3 regions of the Bacteroides acidifaciens genome follow, and region 2 is predicted to be linked to each of the others. Evidence: riboswitches for the same ligand, from Rfam matches in the RefSeq annotation. Region 2 holds a riboswitch; each other region holds the start of a gene.
What was found. A riboswitch is a leader RNA that binds a small molecule or an ion and turns the genes downstream of it on or off. The one in region 2 is predicted to bind cobalamin.
Positions count from the first base shown of each region.

Region 1: another riboswitch for cobalamin. It lies ahead of accC (acetyl-CoA carboxylase biotin carboxylase subunit); the one in region 2 lies ahead of CLIN57ABFB40_RS03420 (TonB-dependent receptor plug domain-containing protein).
Region 3: another riboswitch for cobalamin. It lies ahead of CLIN57ABFB40_RS01010 (TonB-dependent receptor); the one in region 2 lies ahead of CLIN57ABFB40_RS03420 (TonB-dependent receptor plug domain-containing protein).

Region 1 covers NZ_CAEUHO010000001.1:421,865-427,402, reverse strand. Annotated here, with positions in the region: gene CLIN57ABFB40_RS01725 (N-acetyltransferase) at 1-724, opposite strand, end outside; gene CLIN57ABFB40_RS01720 (thioredoxin family protein) at 1,044-1,367, opposite strand; cobalamin riboswitch at 1,571-1,776, shown strand; gene accC (acetyl-CoA carboxylase biotin carboxylase subunit) at 1,911-3,422, shown strand; gene CLIN57ABFB40_RS01710 (acetyl-CoA carboxylase biotin carboxyl carrier protein subunit) at 3,443-3,952, shown strand; gene CLIN57ABFB40_RS01705 (acyl-CoA carboxylase subunit beta) at 3,974-5,509, shown strand.
Region 2 covers NZ_CAEUHO010000001.1:858,976-864,513, reverse strand. Annotated here, with positions in the region: gene CLIN57ABFB40_RS03435 (ATP-binding protein) at 1-1,364, shown strand, start outside; gene CLIN57ABFB40_RS03430 (DUF5106 domain-containing protein) at 1,499-2,443, shown strand; gene CLIN57ABFB40_RS03425 (hypothetical protein) at 2,534-2,743, opposite strand; cobalamin riboswitch at 2,727-2,937, shown strand; gene CLIN57ABFB40_RS03420 (TonB-dependent receptor plug domain-containing protein) at 3,124-5,166, shown strand; gene CLIN57ABFB40_RS03415 (YncE family protein) at 5,182-5,538, shown strand, end outside.
Region 3 covers NZ_CAEUHO010000001.1:242,869-248,406, reverse strand. Annotated here, with positions in the region: gene CLIN57ABFB40_RS01015 (YncE family protein) at 1-526, opposite strand, end outside; gene CLIN57ABFB40_RS01010 (TonB-dependent receptor) at 523-2,568, opposite strand; cobalamin riboswitch at 2,775-2,987, opposite strand; gene CLIN57ABFB40_RS01005 (ABC transporter substrate-binding protein) at 3,113-4,246, shown strand; gene CLIN57ABFB40_RS01000 (FecCD family ABC transporter permease) at 4,243-5,259, shown strand; gene CLIN57ABFB40_RS00995 (ABC transporter ATP-binding protein) at 5,256-5,538, shown strand, end outside.

The DNA.
Region 1 (5,538 bases), 440 kb from region 2:
TGATATCCGTTGTGACAAACTTGCCTTCATAGAACAAGCTGAATATCGTAGCCGGAGTAGGTGCAGCCTGTGCCTGCTCCATTGTCTCCAATTTAACAATCTCCAAAGGCAGATTTCTTTTAGCGGCGGTTTCCTTCAAAGAACTCGTCACATGAAATTCCGCAAACGGACAACGGTTGGAGAAATAAACAGTGATACCCTTTTTATTAGGGCATTCTCCTGTTCGTACAGATTCATTAAATGTCGGATTCGGAGCATCAACATTTAATTTCTTCACTAACAGACTAAATCCTGTCGGAAGCTGTTCGCAAACAACAAATCCTTGTCTCAACAGCCATTTGGTATCACTCATAAAATGAAACTTCTTTGTTCCTACTACTGTCACCAAACCGTCCTTACCTTGCTGCATGGCGTCATCTATCGCAGTTTGGAGCAGAGCTTTCGCATACCCTTTTCCTTTATACTGCCCGGCTACCCAAAAGCAGTTTATCAACAAGTAATTGTCGGCCTTCACAGGAACCCACCCGTTTTCGGCAGGGCCATATTCGATAAATACTTTCGCTCGCTCATTCAAACGACGAAAAACATACCCGTTTTCAAATTGCTTCTTCAGCCATTCCTTTTTCAGGTTATAACTTTCCTGGCATTTCTTATCCGAGAAAGCACAGCAGATATGTTCTTTCCCTATGTTGTCTTTAGTAAGCGTGATAAAGTCGATGTTCATGGTATCAGTTTTTTATTAGTAGTCTTTTAATGAAATAGTATCGGATATTATATTATCCACAAAGATAAACATTCGAGTGTAGCAGTCATTATCCAATCCCGTAAAAATCAATATTATTTAGTAGAAAGTGAGGTACGGGCATAAAAAAAGGAGCAACGCCTTGCTCCAACCTTTGTTAACCTTAAATCTAATACTATGAAAAACACAGTGCAAAGATACGGACTTTCCGATTATCTGCAAATTATCCAAATAAAAAAGCATGTTTCATAACATGATTTAAAACTTTCCGAAGAATAACACCTCTTTTATTAATACTTTTTCAAGATTTAAATCCCTTCACGGCTCTTTCCAGTCTTTCCAAAGTAAGTTCGCCGGATTGTCTCCAAAGTTGTTGTCCTTTTCTTAAAAGGATAAATGTAGGCGTTGCTTCGATGGTGTAGAAATCCGTAAGGGCAGTTTCCTGGTCTACGTCCACTTCCACTACTTCGAGCGTTCCTTCCATTAGTTTCTTAAATTCCTCAACGACAGGTTTCATATGCTGGCAATGAGGACACCACGTTGCGTAAAATTCCGCCATTACCCAATCGGCATTAGCCAGCTTCTCTTGATTCCGTTCCTCACGGGCTACTTTCTTCTCTTTCATAATTGATTACTGTTTTGATTAATAATTGCCACTTCAACAATGCGAAAAGAAAGAAAGTTTAAAGGGTACACAATAATACACACAGATTTAACTATTAAATCCATTTGCATTTACCGTCTTTCGTTTCTAATATCCGGACAGCCGCCCATTGCACAAAAAAGCAACTTTCGTGCAAAAAGAGAACACTCTATTCAAAATTTATTTATCTTTGTCGCCGAAATGGTTCGGAATCCGTAGCCAACGGACGACGATTAATAGGGAATCGGGTGCAAATCCCGGACAGTCCCGCTGCTGTGAAGCTCTGTTCAATGTCTTATAAATGAACTAATTTGACGCCACTGATGTTCTATCGGGAAGGTAAATAAGACAAGAGTCAGTCAGAAGACCTGCCACTTCACGTAAAACGTTCTTCCGCCTCGTGGATTAGGAGAAAGGACATCGTTTGTTAAGCCCCAAATCAAGAAAATACTGTGTTTTCATCAGGTGGAGTATGTCCGCAAGGTGGGAAGACATAAAATAGGTATGTACTTAATTTAGAAAAGTATGATAAAAAGAATCTTAGTAGCCAATCGCGGTGAGATAGCCGTGAGGGTGATGCGCTCCTGCCGGGAGATGGAAATAACGAGTATCGCGATATTTTCCGAGGCAGACCGGACTGCAAAGCACGTCCTCTACGCAGACGAAGCATATTGTGTAGGTCCCGCCGCATCTAAAGAGAGTTATCTGAATATAGAAAAAATCATCGAAGTGGCGAAAGCGAACCACGCAGACGCCATTCATCCGGGATATGGCTTCCTGTCCGAGAATGCGGCTTTTGCACGACGTTGCCAGGAAGAAGGCATTATCTTTATCGGTCCCAATCCGGAGACGATGGAAGCAATGGGCGACAAGATTTCCGCCCGCATCAAGATGATTGAAGCCGGAGTACCCGTCGTGCCCGGCACACAAGAAAACCTGAAAAGTGTGGAAGAAGCCGTGGAACTCTGCAACAAAATCGGTTATCCGGTGATGCTGAAAGCCTCTATGGGTGGCGGTGGAAAAGGGATGCGCCTTATCCACAGCGCGGAAGAAGTGGAAGAGGCCTATACAACTGCCAAAAGCGAATCTCTTTCTTCTTTCGGTGACGATACGGTTTATCTGGAGAAGTTCGTGGAAGAGCCTCATCACATCGAGTTTCAGATTCTGGGTGACAAGCATGGAAACGTGATTCATCTTTGCGAACGCGAATGTTCCGTGCAACGCCGCAATCAGAAGATTGTGGAAGAAACTCCTTCGGTTTTCGTCACTCCGGAATTGCGGAAAGATATGGGAGAAAAAGCGGTGGCTGCCGCAAAAGCCGTTAATTATATTGGTGCGGGAACTATCGAGTTCCTGGTGGACAAACACCGCAACTATTACTTCCTCGAAATGAACACCCGCCTGCAAGTGGAACACCCCATTACGGAAGAAGTAATCGGTGTAGACCTCGTAAAAGAGCAGATAAAGGTAGCCGACGGACAGGTTCTCCAACTGAAACAGGAAGATATCAAGCAGCGCGGACACGCTATCGAATGTCGTATCTGTGCTGAAGATACGGAAATGAATTTCATGCCGAGCCCGGGAATTATCAAGCAGATAACAGAGCCGAACGGTATCGGAGTGCGTATCGACAGTTATGTGTACGAAGGATACGAGATTCCTATTTATTATGACCCGATGATTGGCAAACTGATTGTGTGGGCTACCAACCGCGAATATGCTATCGAACGGATGCGCCGCGTGCTTCACGAATACAAGCTGACGGGAGTCAAGAATAATATCAGTTACCTACGTGCCATCATGGATACGCCCGATTTTGTGGAAGGCCATTACGATACCGGATTCATCGCCAAAAACGGTGAGCACCTGCATCAGTGCATCATGCGAACCAGCGAGCGTGCCGAGAATATTGCGTTGATTGCCGCCTACATGGATTACCTGATGAATCTTGAAGAGAACAGCAGTGACACTACCGACAACCGTCCTATCAGCAAATGGAAAGAATTCGGATTGCATAAAGGCGTACTTCGTATCTAATTAAAAAAAAGCAGTTAATTATGGAAATTCATATAGGTGACCGGGTGGCCGAAGTGGAACTGGTCAGCAAAGAAGATAATAAAGTGGTACTTACCATCGACGGAAAGCCGTTTGAAGCGGACGTGGTAATGGCGGAAAACGGAACCTGCAACATCCTTATGGACGGTCGCAGCGCAAACGCGCAACTCATCCGCAAGGAGAACGGGAAAAGCTATAAAGTGAACACGCATTACAGCAGTTTCAATGTTGAAATCGTAGACAGCCAGGCGAAATACCTGCGTATGCGCAAGAAAGGCGAGGACGAACAGAACGACCGCATCACTTCCCCCATGCCGGGCAAAGTAGTAAAAATCTCCGTAACGGCAGGACAGGAAGTGAAAGCGGGAGACACCGCTATCGTTATCGAAGCCATGAAGATGCAGAGCAACTATAAAGTGACTTCGGATTGCCGTATCAAAGAAATTCTGGTTCAGGAAGGCGATAACATCACTGGTGACCAGACATTAATAACATTAGAACCGATTGCATAACACTAAAAAACGGATTGCATCATGGAAGAAATAAACAAAGCATATGCCACGTTCCAGGAACGTGACCGCATCGCTTCCCTCGGCGGGGGCGTTGAGAAGATAGAGAAGCAACACGAAAGCGGCAAGATGACTGCCCGCGAACGTATCGGGATGTTGCTCGACAAAGGGACATTTGTCGAACTGGACAAGCTAATGGTTCACCGTTGCACTAACTACGGCATGGACAAGAACAAGATTCCGGGAGACGGCATCGTATCCGGTTACGGAAAGATTGACGGTCGCCAGGTATTCGTTTACGCCTATGACTTCACCGTTTACGGCGGTTCACTTTCCGCTTCCAACGCGAAAAAGATTGTGAAGGTGCAACAGTTGGCTTTAAAGAACGGCGCTCCGATTATCGCATTGAACGATTCAGGCGGTGCACGCATACAGGAAGGTATCGAGAGCCTTTCGGGATATGCGGACATTTTCTATCAGAACACAATGGCAAGCGGTGTGATTCCTCAAATCTCTGCCATTCTCGGCCCCTGTGCCGGTGGTGCCTGCTACTCTCCCGCCCTCACGGACTTTATCTTTATGGTGAAAGAAAAGAGCCACATGTTTGTAACAGGGCCCGACGTAGTGAAAACCGTTATCCACGAGGAAGTAAGCAAGGAAGAACTGGGTGGAGCCATGACTCACAGCAGCAAAAGCGGAGTGACTCATTTTATGTGCAACACCGAAGAAGAACTGTTGATGAGTATCCGCGAACTACTTTCGTTCCTGCCTCAGAATAATATGGACGAGACTAAAAAGCAGAACTGCACGGATGAAACCAACCGTGAAGACGCCGCTTTGGACACTATCGTTCCGGCAGACCCGAACGTTCCTTATGATATGAAAGATATCATTGAGCGAGTGGTGGACAACGGTTATTTCTTTGAAGTTATGCCGAACTTTGCCAAGAATATCCTCATCGGTTTTGCACGACTGGCAGGTCGTTCGGTAGGTATCGTCGCCAATCAGCCTGCCTACCTTGCCGGAGTGCTCGATATTGATGCCAGCGACAAGGCGAGCCGTTTCATCCGTTTCTGCGACTGTTTCAACATTCCGTTGATTACTTTCGAAGATGTTCCGGGATTCCTTCCGGGATACACGCAGGAAAACAACGGTATCATCCGCCACGGCGCGAAAATCGTTTATGCATTTGCGGAGGCTACCGTTCCCAAGTTGACCGTTATCACCCGTAAAGCTTATGGCGGCGCATATATCGTGATGAATTCCAAGCAGACAGGCGCAGACGTAAACTTTGCCTATCCAAGTGCGGAAATCGCAGTAATGGGTGCGGAAGGTGCGGTAAATATCCTGTTCCGCAAGGCAGACGCAGAAACCAAGGCTAAAGAACTGGAAGCTTACAAGGAAAAATTCGCCACTCCGTATCAGGCTGCCGAACTGGGATTCATCGATGAAATCATCTATCCGAGACAAACCCGTAAACGTCTGATTCAAGCATTGGAAATGACAGAAAACAAGATGCAGACGAATCCGCCCAAGAAGCATGGAAATATGCCCTTATAACAACTAGATAGGTACTTGTCAAAGTACCA
Region 2 (5,538 bases):
ATTTTTATTCGGCTACACGTTATAAGGATTATATTCTCCGTTCGGCATTACCTTATAATATAAGCCTTATCAACAATCTGCAAGCAGACCCGCATTATTTATGGTTCACTGTAATCGTGACTTTGCTTCTGATGATTATCTTCTACAAATTCACGAACAAACTGGGGACTTCTATCAGCCAGCTCCGCGAGTTTGCCATGCGTGCCGACCGGAACGAGCCTATCGAGATGGCGATACAATCGGCTTTCCCGCACAATGAATTGGGAGAAATATCGCAGCATATCATCCAAATCTACAAGCGGCTGCACGAAACGAAAGAAGCTCTCTACATCGAACGCGAGAAGCTGATTACCCATCTTCAGATTTCGCACGAAGGACTGGGAGTATTTACGAAAGACAAAAAGGAGATTCTTGTCAACAATCTCTTTACCCAATACAGCAACCTAATTTCGGACTCTAACCTGGAAACTACGGAAAAGGTCTTTGCCATCAGCGAACTGAAAGAGATTATACATTTTATAAATAAGAACCAGCAACAGCGTTCGAGAGGGAAAGACGAAAAGCGAATGTCTATCACCATCAACAAGAACGGACGCACGTTTATCGTTGAATGTATCATCTTCCAGGATGCAAGCTTTGAGATTTCAATCAATGATGTCACCCAGGAAGAAGAACAGGTGAATCTCAAACGGCAGTTGACACAGAACGTCGCGCATGAACTGAAAACGCCTGTCAGCAGTATTCAAGGGTATTTGGAAACTATCGTCAATAATGAAAACATACCGCGAGAGAAGATTAATGTATTCCTTGAACGCTGCTATGCGCAAAGCAACCGATTGAGCCGGTTGTTGCGTGATATTTCCGTACTTACCCGCATGGATGAGGCTGCCAACATGATTGATATGGAACGGGTGGATATCAGTGTACTGGTAGGAAATATCATCAACGAGGTTTCACTGGAACTGGACGAGAAGCATATCACGGTAGTTAATTCTTTAAAGAAGAGCATACAGGTCAAAGGAAATTATTCCCTGATTTATTCCATCTTCCGCAATCTGATGGATAACGCCATCGCATATGCCGGAACGAATATCCAGATTAATATCAATTGTTTCCGTGAAGACGAGAGCTTCTATTATTTCAGTTTTGCCGATACGGGCGTAGGCGTATCCCCCGAACATCTGAACCGTCTCTTCGAGCGTTTCTACCGGGTAGACAAAGGTCGTTCGCGAAAATTAGGCGGAACGGGACTAGGACTGGCTATCGTGAAGAATGCAGTGATTATCCATGGCGGCATCATCTCTGCCAAAAATAATCAGGGCGGCGGACTGGAGTTTGTCTTTACATTGGCAAAGGAGAAATAAGATTTTTCACAAAGTAAGGTTCTTTTAAAAGAAGACAAAGAAGAAAAGAAAGAAATATTCTTTGTATAAAATGAAAAGGCATTATCTTTGTCTTCTATGTAATTCATAGAAGTTCAATATAATAACAGCCAATTATGAAAACGAATCTAAATATTCTTTCAATTGTATGTATTCTTTGTCTTTGTGCCTGCAAAAACGGCAATGCTTCCGGCTTAAACAAAACTGAAGTAGCACAGGATACTATCAAAACTTTCACATTACCCACCATCCCGACAATGATGACGGCGCCGGAACAACGGGCGGATTTCCTTGTCAAGCACTATTGGGATAACGTAAACTTTGCCGATACCAATTATATCCATCACCCCGAAGTGACCGAACAGGCTTGGTCGGACTATTGCGATATATTGAACCATGTTCCATTGGAAACTGCACAGCAAGCTATGCGGAAAACAATCGAACGGACAAACGTGGATAAGAAGGTATTCACTTACATCACCGACTTGGCAGACAAATATCTGTACGACCCTAACTCTCCGATGCGTAACGAAGAATTTTATATCCCTGTACTGGATGCCATGCTGGCTTCTCCCATACTGGAAGAAATAGAAAAGGTACGTCCCAAAGCCCGCCGTGAACTGGCTCAGAAAAACCGTATCGGAACCAAAGCATTGAACTTTAACTATACATTGTCTTCTGGCGCACAAGGCTCCCTTTATCAACAGAAATCGGACTATACCTTATTATTTATCAATAACCCGGGATGCCACGCCTGCACGGAAACAATCGAAGCATTAAAAAACGCCCCTATCATCAATCAGCTTCTATCTCAAAAGAAGTTGACCGTCCTCTCTATCTACCCCGACGAAGAACTGGACGAATGGCGGAAACATCTGAATGAATTCCCGAAGGAATGGATTAACGGATATGACAAGACTTTCGCTATCAAGGAGCAACAACTGTATGACTTGAAAGCCGTCCCTACCCTCTACCTTCTGAACAAAGACAAGACAGTACTTCTAAAGGATGCCACAGCGCAAACCATCGAAGAATACTTACTAATGAAAGGCGAACAATAAGCATCTCCCACGTCACCCACACACGTACACACACCGCATGCCCATACCACGTGCCACCCCGCATGGTTTCCCGGCCTCGTTTTTTCAGCGTCAAGCGCAGGTGTTTTCTTCGGCGTTAAGAAGGGCAGACTGTTTGAGCGTAGCGAGTTTCTGCCCTTTAGCCGGAGAAAGCACCGGAGTAGCTGAAAAAACGCAGCCTTGATTCTTTCTTTTTGGTTCTTTTTCTTTCGTATCAAGACGAAAGAAAAAGAACGCCCCCCTTTGCAAAAGCCAAATAAACTCCCTATCTTTGCCACGCATTGGTTCGCAGACCTCAAAAACATACGAGGAAAGCGATTAAAAGGGAATCAGGTGTAAATCCTGAACAGTCCCGCTGCTGTAAGTTCTATAAATATGTTGCGAGCAACCTACTTTTAGCCACTGGAAAGAAACTTCTGGGAAGGCGCCCGCAACAGGAACGAGTCAGAAGACCTGCCGTGCAACCAATTTCACTGCTTTCGAGGAAAAAGCGTTGAATCTAATGAACCGGACAATCCGTCTATCATTTCATTCATCATTCTGATTCAGAGAAAGTGTGTTTTAATTAATAAACTCTGCCAAGTTTATTTATGCGTGTCCGGTCGAAGGGATTTCGCCCGGACACTTTTAAAAGTGAAAAATAGATCAATAATAGGACAAGGATGAGACATATAAGGCTATACAAGAGTATCTGTGCAGTAATCTGCTGCCAGCTTTTATTCCCCGCACTTTTTGCGCAACAGCAAAAAGTGGATACAACGCATACATACTCCATCCCCGAAATTACAGTTTCCGATATTTACCAAACACGAGAGATACGTTCTACCGCTCCGCTACAAGTACTTTCCAAAGATGCGCTAAAGAACCTGCATGCTCTGCAAGTCTCTGATGCCGTGAAGCATTTTGCCGGAGTGACCGTGAAAGATTACGGTGGCATCGGCGGACTGAAAACCGTATCCATACGCAGCCTGGGCGCACAACACACAGCCGTAGGTTATGACGGAATCACCGTAACCGACTGCCAGACGGGTCAGATTGACATCGGTCGTTTCTCGCTCGATAACGTAGACCAGTTATCATTAAGCAACGGTCAAAGCGATAATATATTCCAGCCGGCACGTTTCTTCGCTTCGGCAGGAATACTGAATATACAGACACTTACTCCCCGTTTCGAAAAAGGGAAACGTACGAATATCAGCGCGGCTTTCAAGACCGGCTCATGGGGGCTGGTCAACCCATCGGTTCTGTTAGAGCGACAACTCAATTCTAAGTGGACAGTCACAGCCAATGGCGAATGGATGTCTTCAGACGGACAATACCCCTACACCCTGCACTACGGAAATACAGAGGGCGACCTGACGTCACGGGAGAAAAGAAAGAATACCGACGTACAGACTTTCCGTACCGAAGCCGGACTTTACGGCAACTTCTCCGATAAAGAGCAATGGCGATTGAAAGCCTATTACTTCCAATCTTCCCGAGGATTGCCGAAAGCCACTACACTTTATAACGACTATTCCTCACAACACCTGTGGGACAAGAATACATTTATACAAAGCCAATATAAGAAAGAGTTCAGCCACCAATGGGTATTGCAGACTTCCGCCAAATGGAACTGGAGCTATCAGCGTTACCTGGACCCCGACACCAAAAACTCTTCAGGAAAAACGGAAAACAGTTATTACCAACAGGAATACTATCTCTCCGCATCGGTATTATACAGATTATTGAACAATCTTTCATTTTCCCTTTCAACGGATGGGAGTATCAATACAATGGATACTAATCTTACTAATTTTGCGCAACCCACCCGCTATTCATGGCTGACGGCTTTTGCTGGAAAATATGTAAATGATTGGCTGACCATCTCCGCATCTGCTTTGGCAACTATCATCAACGAAGATGTCAAGGAAGGCGGCAGCGCCGGCAATCACCGCAAATTAACGCCTTATGTCAGCGCTTCATTCAAGCCTTTCCATAACGAAGAGTTCCGTATCCGTGCCTTCTATAAGGACATCTTCCGCCTGCCAAGTTTCAATGACTTATATTACCAGGAAGTGGGAAACACCAAACTGAAACCTGAAAATGCAAAGCAATATAATATCGGACTTACATACAGCAAGAATGTATGTACATTCATTCCTTATCTTTCGGCAACCGTTGATGCATACTATAACAAAGTAACGGATAAAATCATTGCTTATCCTACCAAGAACCTTGCGATATGGAGTATGAGAAACTTGGGGAGTGTGGAGATTAAAGGAATTGACGCCACAGGAAACTTGTCTCTCCAGCCTTGGGAGAAAATCCGCATCAACCTGTCCGGCAATTATACATACCAACGGGCATTGGATGTCACTGACCCTAATTCGAACAAGGATAAATCGACTTATAAACATCAGATAGCCTATACTCCCCGTGTTTCTGCCTCTGGACAAGCAGGTATCGAGACACCATGGATAAATATGTCTTACTCATTCCTTTATTCAGGAAAACGCTATACAGTAGGACAGAATATCGCAGCAAACCGACTGGATAGTTACAGTGACCACAGTATCTCGGCGAGCCACGACTTCCGGATAAGAAAAGTTACAAGTTCGCTCAGCGTGGAAGTACTGAACCTGATGGATAAAAATTACGAGATTGTACGATACTTCCCAATGCCGGGACGTTCGGTAAGAGCAACGCTAAAAATAACATATTAAAAGCAGGATACTGATATGAAAAGGAAATTGACATATATATTTTGGTTCTGCCTGCCCATCCTATTATTATTCACGGCTTGTGATGATATGGAAGACAAGCCTTTCACTTCGGACATTGCAGGTGACCCGACTGAAACAGATACAGCCGAGCTCTATGCATTATGTGAAGGACTATTCAATCAGAATAACAGTTCATTGATGCGTTTCTCTTTCGGAAACCAGAGAATGGTGCGCAACTATTTTAACACAATCAATCATCGGGGATTGGGAGATACGGCAAATGATTTAGCCATTTATGGCGGCAAGATATATGTCATTGTCAATGTCTCCAGTACAGTGGAAGTAATAGACTTCCATACAGGAAATTCCTTG
Region 3 (5,538 bases), 620 kb from region 2:
CTACCGGCACTTTTCGGGTCACTTCCAAGCTAGCCGTATCTATTTCCGCTACAAACCCGACTTCCGCATTCGGATCAATCTGCACAGGACCAGCATAGGAACTGATATACGCCTTATCCTTCCAAAATGCCAAATAACGGCAATTAGGAACCTCTATCTCCTTGATTATACGCGCAGTACGCACATCAAACACAACGATCAGATTGGAAACATTAATTACCGCATATACTTTCTGTCCATATACTTTAATGTCATTTCCCACATCTCCCAACTCTTTTACAATCTCCGGGTTACGTTCGGAAAAAATATCACGGGTATAATGCCCTGTCGTATAATCAAAATAATCAAGTGAAGCACGGTTCATTCCCATATTTCCCTCGTTGAGTTGATAAAACCCTTTAATACGGGTTCCTACCATAGGAAGCGCCACTTGCACACTGTCCGAAAGGAAAATCTGTTCATCCTCCCGACAAGCCGACAAACTCATAAAAAGTATCAGCAGATATATAAAATGTATTTTTTTCATAAGCTAAGACTAACAATAAACCGGAAATTCCGCCCCGGCATCGGATAATTGAGTACCACATCGTAATATTGGTTCAGCGCATTGTTCATCTCTATCGAGGCCTTCAACAGATAACGACTACGAATCCGAAACTCCTTTTGCAAGGAAAAATCATGTGTGTACCACGGTTCCACATAGTTACGCGGAATATTATTCACAGCCCCGTTATAACGCTCACCTACATAAATAAAACTGTAATTCAACGTCCACGTACCATATTCTACTCCCGCAATCACCGAGCCGCTATGCCAGGGAGTATAAGGAATCTGGTCGCCATACGAAGACAGTTTCTTCCCGTTGATTTTTGTAAAATCCTGCGCTTTCGCGAAAGAATAAGAAAGATTGGTATTCATCCTTACCGGTCCTGCATGACCGAATACAGCCGCCGAAACATCTAGCCCCTTACTCTCCACTTTTCCCATATTTGTCATCATCCAGCGAAAACTGCTCCCGGTAGGCGCAGCAATAATCTTATCTGTAATCGCGGCATAGTAAATATCAGCCTGTACAGAAATCCGGTCAATAAATCCTTTTTTGAATGTCTTTTGATAACTTCCACCAATATTAAATTGGTCGGTAAATTCCGGATTCAACTGACTAAAGCCTATTTGCGCATAATAAAGGTCATTAAAAGTAGGCAAACGGAAGATACGCTTATAGAAAGCACGCAAATTAAAATCATGGTTGTGGAAAGGTTTATACCCGACGATAAATGCCGGAGAAAGTTCCGATTTGTCAGGGGCTTGCACATTATTACGAACTTTCTCGATAACGAATGTCCCCAACACATCAGCCTGTAATTTCCATTTTCCCAGATTCAACGCCGTAGCCAGTGCCGCCCAAGTTGTATAGCGTTGCGGGAACGTGAAAGGAGTCCCTACTCCACGCATGACGGCATTCAACTTATTATATTGAAAATCGACAGACAAAGACACATCCCATACAGGCAGAATGCTATACATATTCACCACCGACAAATACCAGTCCTGCTGATAATAGGTATTATCGAACTGCATCTTTTTTGTCACACTCTCTTGCAGAAACTGCACTGTATCCCTTGAAAGATAATGTGTATAGTCATAGGCAAACTTCCCGTTCAGTTGCAACTTATATTTCGGGGTGACATCTTTCACAAATGTAGCTTGGGCAAAGAAATTCTTATCCCCCTGCCGTTCTCCATTCTGCCATACATTTTTCACGATAGCTCCGGGCAGTCCTCTGTCCGAATCATAATAATACAGTTTAGCCTGCCAATAGCCGTTATGAATAATGCCATATACACCGGCTTCGATACGATAAGCCTCAATATCACTGTTCCATCGGGTAGCTGTCGTATCATAAGCCACTTTACCCTCCTGATTCAAACGTCTGTAACGGAACTTATATTGCCCGTCGGATTTCGTATATTCACCGCTCAGACTCAAGCTAAGGTAATCGTTCAGTTTATGTTCCAACCGGATGGAAGGATTAATCAACTGGATACTTCCTGCCTTATAGCGCACCAGCAGATTCGTTTTCTTTCCTGTTTCAAACTTCGGTTTCCGAGCTTTCATATATACAGCCGAAGCCGAAGCAAAGTCTTTGGCGGACTGGAATATCTCACTTTTTTGTCCGTTATAAAGAGATAATTCTTCCAAATCATCCAGCGAAAAACGCCCCAAATCAACCACTCCGTTTTGTGCGTTTCCAATCTGAATGCCGTCATAAAACACACCGACATGGTGAGAACCCATATTACGGACATCTATCGTCTTCAATCCGCCCATACCACCGTAATCCTTGATTTGCACGCCGGAAAAGTAGCGCAAAGCATCAGCTACATTATGCGTATTCAGTCGTTCCAGTTGCAGCCCGTTCAGCCGTTGGGCAGGGATTACTTCTTTATACGGCTTCGCCGTGACCACTACCTCATCCAAGTGTTGCAAACTATCCAAACGACTTTGAGCTCCCAGCAACGCCGGAAGTCCCAAACAACCTACTGTCCATAGAATTTTTCGAATCATTCCTCTTGTCATCTCGTCTGTTTATTTTCTTTCAATTATAAACTTCCAGGAATATACAAAGACAGAAAAGGGCAGTCTGCTCCCCTTCAAAAAGAGCATAAGTCAGCGTCCTGCACAAACAGACACTGCGCACTTTGTACGTCGCACAAAAACAAGTACTATGTGATTGCTATAAACTGCACTCTTCAAACTCTAATCCCGGAAAGTTTCAAGAATTCAACTTTGGCAGGTCTTCTGACTTACTCCATTTTCCTAACGCCCTTCCCATTCCTCCAAAGCGGAACAGTGGATTTGAGTATTGTAGGAAAACTTTTGGCGGAGCTTACAGCAGCGGGTCTGTTCAGGATTTACACCTGATTCCCTTTTCACCACTCTTTCCGTAGAATCGGAAAAGTGACACCAAAATTTCTAGGGACAAAGATACACAAATAGAAACAAATCGGAAGAAAAATCCAACTAAAATAAAAACAAACTAATAATAAGTCCTATCTTTGCCGTTCGAAAGGACCCACTATTATTTTTTCTAATTAAACATCTTATAAAAGTGAAATCTCCTGCTCTGACTATCACGTTACTTTGCCTGCTCTTTTTGGCAAGCTGTATCACCCGTAATAAGACATCTCTGGAAGCATTCAACCAAGATGTATATACCCCTGAATACGCTTCGGGATTTAAAATTCTGGGTGCCGAGAACGCCACCAGCACACTTATACAGATTACCAACCCGTGGCAAGGCGCCAACGATGTAACAATGTCCTATTTTGTTACACGCAACGGTGAGCAAGCGCCTGCCGGATTCAACGGTCCCATCATCCCTGCCGGAGCCAAACAAATTGTATGCATGTCTTCTTCCTACATCGCCATGCTCGATGAACTAGGAGAAATCAACCGGATTGTCGGAGTTTCGGGCATTGATTATATCGCCAATCCCTACATCCTTGCCCACAAAGATTCAATCAAGGATATGGGTCCTGAAATGAACTACGAACTGCTGATTGGATTAAAACCCGACGTAGTTTTGCTCTATGGCATAGGTGACGCCCAAACCGCTGTAACAGACAAGTTGAAAGAACTTTCCATACCTTATTTATATATGGGTGAATATCTGGAAGAATCACCGCTCGGCAAGGCCGAATGGATGATTGTCCTTTCCGAACTGACAGACAAGCGGGAAAAGGGAATAGAAATATTCCGGGAAATCCCCCAACGGTATTATGCACTGAAAGCCCTCACGGATTCCGTCAGCCAGCGCCCTACCGTTATGTTCAACACTCCGTGGAACGACAGTTGGGTAATGCCTTCCACCCAAAGTTATATGACACGACTGATTGCCGATGCAGGCGCAGAGTACATTTATAAAGAAAACAGTTCTAACAGTTCAACCCCAATCGGACTGGAAACAGCCTATGGACTGATACAAAAAGCCGATTATTGGATAAATGTCGGTTCAGCGACTACGCTTGATGAGCTGAAAGCTGTCAACCCTAAATTCGCAGACGCAAAAGCCGTGAACGAAAAGACTGTTTATAACAACAACTTACGGTTGACACCGACAGGCGGAAACGATTATTGGGAATCGGCAGTTGTCCGTCCCGACGTTGTGTTACGCGACTTGATTCATATTTTTCATCCGGAGCTTGTTTCCGATTCACTTTATTATTACAGGCGTCTGGAATGAAACAACCCCGCAAACATACTGCACTTTTATTTATCGCGCTAAGCATAACCGCCCTATTATTGCTAGTCATAGATATGGCAACCGGAGACACGTATATCCCTGTCTCTAAGGTATGTGCCGTGCTCACCGGGGGTGAATGTGATGAAATGACACGCAACATTCTTCTTTCTATCCGGTTCATACGGGTAATAGTGGCGGCACTGATAGGTGTGGCACTCTCTGTAAGCGGTTTGCAGATGCAGACAGTTTTCCAAAACCCATTGGCAGACCCCTATTTGCTGGGAGTAAGTTCCGGTGCAGGATTAGGGGTTGCCTTGTTTATATTGGGAGCTCCACTGCTCGGCTGGTCTGAATTTCCACTACTCCAGTCATTGGGCATCGTCGGTTCCGGCTGGATAGGAACGGCTGTCATTTTACTGGGAGTAGCCGTCATCAGCCGAAAAGTAAAAAATATCCTCGGTGTATTGATTATGGGGGTCATGATAGGTTATGTGGCTGGCGCCATTATTCAGATACTGCAATATCTGAGTTCTGCCGAACAATTGAAAATGTTTACGCTCTGGTCAATGGGTTCTCTCGGCCACATCACCACTACCCAATTGGGAATCATGACGCCTATGTTATGCCTGGGACTGCTCATTTCCATAGTCTGCATCAAACCGTTGAACCTGTTGCTTCTTGGAGAAAACTATGCACGGACAATGGGAATGAACATCAAGCGTTCACGTACTCTCATCTTCATCTCCACCGCGCTGCTGACAGGAACGGTGACCGCATTCTGCGGTCCGGTAGGTTTTATCGGGCTGGCAGTGCCGCACGTCACACGGTTGCTGTTCAACAACGCCGACCACCGGATACTTGTCCCCGGCACTATGCTGACGGGACTTATCAGCATGCTTCTCTGCGACATCATCGCCAAAAAATTCCTGCTTCCGGTGAACTGTATCACCGCTTTACTCGGTGTACCGGTCATTTTATGGGTAATAGCTAAAAACTTGCATGTAACCAAATGATTGAGCTTAAGAAACTGACACTAGGATACGGACAGCGCACGCTGTTGAAAACGGTAAACGCCCAAATCACAGGCGGACAACTCGTTGCACTGCTAGGACGCAACGGAACAGGAAAAAGTACTCTCTTGCGTGCCATAATGGGACTGGAAAGTCCTCAGTCGGGAGAAATCAATCTGCAAGGAAAAGACATTGCTTCACTGAAACCGGAAAAATTAGCTCTGAGCATTAGTTTCGTAACCACCGACAAAGTACGCATCGCCAATCTTCGCTGTAAGGATG